2 regions of the Streptomyces krungchingensis genome follow, and region 1 is predicted to be linked to the other one. Evidence: predicted binding sites of a transcription regulator. Region 1 holds the regulator's gene; the other holds the start of a gene.
What was found. Region 1 encodes HspR, which represses chaperone genes until heat shock. Its sites were predicted from a motif close to TTGAGNNNNNNNNNCTCAA; they were not measured.
Positions count from the first base shown of each region.

Region 2: the regulator HspR is predicted to act here: its motif matches at 1,211-1,229, upstream of lon (endopeptidase La).

Region 1 is NZ_JBPUKY010000001.1:5,702,682-5,705,073, forward strand. Features, by position in the region: gene dnaJ (molecular chaperone DnaJ) at 1-928, shown strand, start outside; gene ACSYGO_RS25135 (heat shock protein transcriptional repressor HspR) at 934-1,380, shown strand; gene ACSYGO_RS25140 (sugar ABC transporter substrate-binding protein) at 1,997-2,392, shown strand, end outside.
Region 2 is NZ_JBPUKY010000001.1:6,994,634-6,997,025, reverse strand. Features, by position in the region: gene lon (endopeptidase La) at 1-1,188, opposite strand, end outside; gene ACSYGO_RS30800 (rhomboid-like protein) at 1,381-2,274, opposite strand.

The sequences.
Region 1 (2,392 bases):
GCCGGGTCCCGGCGCCGGCGGCGGCTCCTTCAACTTCGACCTGGGCGACCTCTTCGGAGGCGGCGCCCAGGGCGGAGGCACAGGAGGCTTCGGCGGCGGCATCGGCGACGTCTTCGGGGGCCTGTTCAACCGCGGTGGCGCCACCACCGGCACCCGTACGCAGCCCCGGCGCGGCCAGGACATCGACACCGAGGTCACGCTGAGCTTCACGGAGGCCGTGGACGGCGCGACCGTACCGCTGCGCATGACCTCGCAGTCGCCCTGCAAGGCGTGCTCGGGCACCGGCGACAAGAACGGCACGCCGCGCGTGTGCCCGACCTGTGTCGGCACCGGCCAGGTCGCGCGGGGTTCGGGCGGCGGGTTCTCGCTCACCGACCCCTGCCCGGACTGCAAGGGCCGCGGCCTGATCGCGGAGCACCCCTGCCTGGTCTGCAACGGGTCGGGGCGCGCCAAGTCCTCCCGGACCATGCAGGTCCGTATCCCGGCCGGAGTCAGTGACAGCCAGCGGATCCGGCTGCGCGGCAAGGGCGCTCCCGGCGAACGGGGCGGCCCGGCGGGTGACCTGTACGTCACCGTCCACGTCGACGCCCACCCGGTCTTCGGCCGCAAGGACGACAATCTCACCATCACCGTGCCCGTCACCTTCGCGGAGGCGGCACTCGGCGGAGAGGTCCGTGTCCCGACGCTCGGCGGACCGCCGGTCACCCTCAAGCTGCCCCCGGGCACGCCCAACGGCCGCACCATGCGCGCCCGTGGCAAGGGCGCGGTCCGCAAGGACGGCACCCGGGGCGACCTCCTGGTGACCGTCGAGGTGACGGTCCCCACCGACCTCTCGGGCAAGGCGCGTGACGCCCTGGAGGCGTATCGCGAGGCGACCGCGGGTGAGGACCCGCGGGCGGAGCTGTTCCAGGCCGCGAAGGGAGCATGAAAGAGATGGACGGTCGTCGACGCAACCCGTACGAAATGACCGAGGAGACTCCGGTCTACGTCATCTCGGTGGCGGCCCAGCTCTCCGGACTGCACCCACAGACGCTTCGCCAGTACGACCGCCTGGGCCTGGTCTCGCCCGACCGCACCGCGGGGCGGGGCCGGCGCTACTCGGCCCGCGACATCGAACTGCTGCGCACCGTCCAGCAGTTGTCGCAGGACGAAGGCATCAACCTGGCCGGCATCAAGCGCATCATCGAACTGGAGAACCAGGTCGCCGCACTCCAGTCCCGCGTCGCCGAACTCCAGTCGGCCCTGGACGGCGCGGCCGCGGCGATGCAGCAGCGTGAAGCGGCCGTCCACGCCTCCTACCGCCGTGACCTGGTCCCCTATCAGGAGGTCCAGCAGACGAGCGCACTGGTGGTGTGGCGCCCGAAGCGCCAGCCCGAGTAGGACACGCACCACGAAGGGGCCCGGAGGTCGAACCTCCGGGCCCCTTCGCGTCGTTCCCGCCGGGGCGCGGCGGCGATGCGGTGCCCGGTCGCCCGGTCGTCCGTCTTCTTCGGTGTGCCCACGAATGCCGTGTTCACAGAGAACTGCCGCTTGTGGGCCGGATATGGCAATTCGGCGCGGCGGCGGCGTTTGCGCCCGCAGAAGTGAACGGGCCGCCCGGTGTGGCGAGTGCGGGGACGGAGGGGCCGCGGACGCCGTCTCTCCGGCCGGTTGCAGGTGTCCCTCCGGGCGGTTCCGGACCGCCTCGGGCGGGTGGATTTCCGGCCGATCAGCGCCCCTGACCACGGCAGTTGGGTGTGTGGACGTGGACGACAGAAGGTGAAGCCGAGGGGATTGGTGGAAGAGAGGGCGTACCCTCTTCCCATCGTGTTCACTTGGGGAACACAGAACGCCGTTGCCATCTCGTTAAGTGGTTACTCCTTGACGCTGAGGTGATCGCCGCGTTGGCTTTCAGCCACCTGGGTCGCAATGCTGCAACCTCGCCCGGAAGGCACCTGATGTGAACACTCGTAACACCCGTCTGCGTCGTACCGTCATATCCCTGGCCTCGTCCGCCATGGCCGTCTCACTCGCCGGCTGCGGCGTCGTGGACGGAATCGGCGGCGACGGAACCAAGGCCAGCCCCACGAAGGGCGACGACATCACGGTGGGCCTGCTCCTCCCCGAGAAGGAGAACAGCCGTTACGAGAGGTTCGACTACCCGATCATCAAGGAGACGGTCGAGAAGCTCACCAGCCACAAGGGCACGGTCACCTACGCCAACGCCCAGCAGGACGCGGCCAAGCAGAACGACCAGCTCCAGCAGATGGTCGACGACAAGGTCGACGTGATCCTCGTGGACGCGGTGGACTCCAAGGCCATCGCCGCCGGTGTGAAGAAGGCCAAGGACGCGGGCATCCCCGTCATCGCCTACGACCGGCTCGCGCAGGGCCCCATCGACGCGTACATCTCC
Region 2 (2,392 bases), 1.3 Mb from region 1:
GTCCCGGACGCCGCCGAGGGCGACACGGACGAACTTGCGGCCCATCGCGTGCGCGACGGACTCGCCGAGCGAGGTCTTGCCGACGCCGGGCGGGCCGACGAGGGCGAGCACGGCACCGCCGCGACGTCCGCCGACCACTCCGAGACCGCGCTCGGAGCGCCGCTTGCGCACGGCGAGGTACTCGGTGATCCGCTCCTTCACGTCCTCCAGACCGGCGTGCTCGGCGTCCAGCAGCGCCTTCGCGCCCTGGATGTCGTACTGGTCCTCGGTCCGCTCGTTCCACGGCAGCTCGAGGACGGTGTCGAGCCAGGTCCTGATCCAGCTGCCCTCGGGCGACTGGTCACTGGACCGCTCCAGCTTCTCGACCTCCTTGAGCGCGGCCTCACGGACGTTCTCCGGAAGATCGGCGGCCTCGACGCGGGCACGGTAGTCGTCGGACTCGTCCTCGGCGGACTCGCCCTTCAGGTCGCGCAGCTCCTTGCGCACGGCCTCCAGCTGGCGCCGCAGCAGGAACTCGCGCTGCTGCTTGTCCACGCCCTCCTGCACGTCCTTGGCGATGGACTCGGCGACATCCTGCTCTGCGAGGTGCTCGCGGAGCTGCTCGGTGGCCAGCTTCAGCCGGGCGACCGGGTCGGCGGTCTCCAGCAGCTCCACCTTCTGTTCGATGGACAGGAACGGGGAGTAACCGGAATTGTCGGCAAGGGCGGAAACATCGTCGATCTGCTGTACGCGGTCCACGACCTGCCAGGCGCCGCGCTTGCGCAGCCAGCTGGTGGCGAGGGCCTTGTATTCCTTGACCAGGTCGGCGACCCGGCCGGGCAGGGGCTCGGGCAAGGTCTCGTCGACCCGGGTGCCCTCCACCCACAGTGCGGCACCGGGGCCCGTCGTCCCCGCGCCGACCTTCACACGCCCGCGCCCGCGGATCAGCGCGCCCGGGTCGCCGTCGGCCAGGCGGCCGACCTGCTCGACGGTGCCGAGCACGCCGGTGCCCGCGTACGTCCCGTCGATCCGTGGAACCAGCAGCACCTGCGGCTTGCCGGGCGTCGAACGGGCGGCGGCCTGGGCGGCCTCCACCGCGGCGCGTACATCGGTGTCGTTCAGGTCCAGCGGAACCACCATTCCGGGCAGCACAACCTCGTCATCGAGCGGCAGCACGGGCAAGGTGAGCGGTGTGGACGTCGAAGCCATGATCTCCCCTTCGGCAGTCAAGTTGAGCTATGCCGACTCAATGCTGGGCGCGCTCCGATTGTTCCCCGGGTTCCGTTCGCTGTGAGCGATCGCTCATTTCCGGGCCCGGCCCGGGGGCCCGGCGGGGGCCGTTCGTCCGGAGAGTGCCTGGTGAGGCCGGTGGTCGACGCCGGGCGAGGACCATGGTCCCGATCAGGCGAGGGCCGGGGCCGGCGGCACGGGCGCCTCCGGTGCCGCCCGTGCGCGCCGCACCAGGGGCCAGGTGGCGATCCCCACGGCGAGGGCCATCAGGTGCCCCCACTCGGTCATGGGGTCGGTGAAGGCGATCAGGTCCGCGACCAGCATCGCGCCGAAGCCGGTCAGGAGCGGCAGGCGCAGCCACGGGGACAGCAGTCCGGCGAGCGCGCCGGCGCTCGTGGCGACGCCGAAGCTGATGCCGTAGTCGAGGCGGTGCAGAGAGCTGCCGGGCAGGTGGCCGGCCAGGACCGCGAGACCGACGGGCACCTCGGTGGCCAGCGTGGCGGCCATGTGTCCGAGCAGGAAGACACCGGCCGCGCGCAGGCCGCCGGTCCGCCGCTCCAGCGCGGTGAGGACGAGGAGGAAGCCGATCGCGTACGGGGAGGTGATGCCGCCGGCGATCCACAGGGCGCTGGCGATCAGCACGAGCATCGGGTGCACCGCGAGGTGTGCCACGTCCGTGCTGGAGCCCTGGTGCAGCGCGTGCACGAGAGAGGGGTCCGCGTGCCCTGCGGCGACCGAGACGGCCGCCAGGACGACCGCGTACGTGAAGGTGAAGGGCGTACCGGCGGGCGTGGGGAACAGTTCCCGCAGTTCCCAGAGGCGCGGGGCTCGGACCGGTGCCCCAGCCCCGTCGACCGCGGCCTCTGCCGCAGCCGGTTCCGTCGCCGTCGCGGTCGGCGCGTCCCGTCCGGGCGCCCGGGCCGGGACCGGCGCCGACGCCGACGCCGACGCCGCACGGTGGCCGGCGCGCTGGTGGGGCAGGCCGTCGAGCACGTCGCCGAGGGGTGCGCCGGCCTCCGGGTGGGCGAGCGCGGTGTCGGCCCGCTCTGTCGTGCTCCGTTCCACGGCTGTGCTCCGGTCCACGGTGCGGCGCTCCTTCCGTCGCACCCCACCCTTCGCGTCCCGGGCGCCCCTGTCCATGACCGTCGCCACGCGCGGGCCCGCCGACCGCACGCCCCTCGGC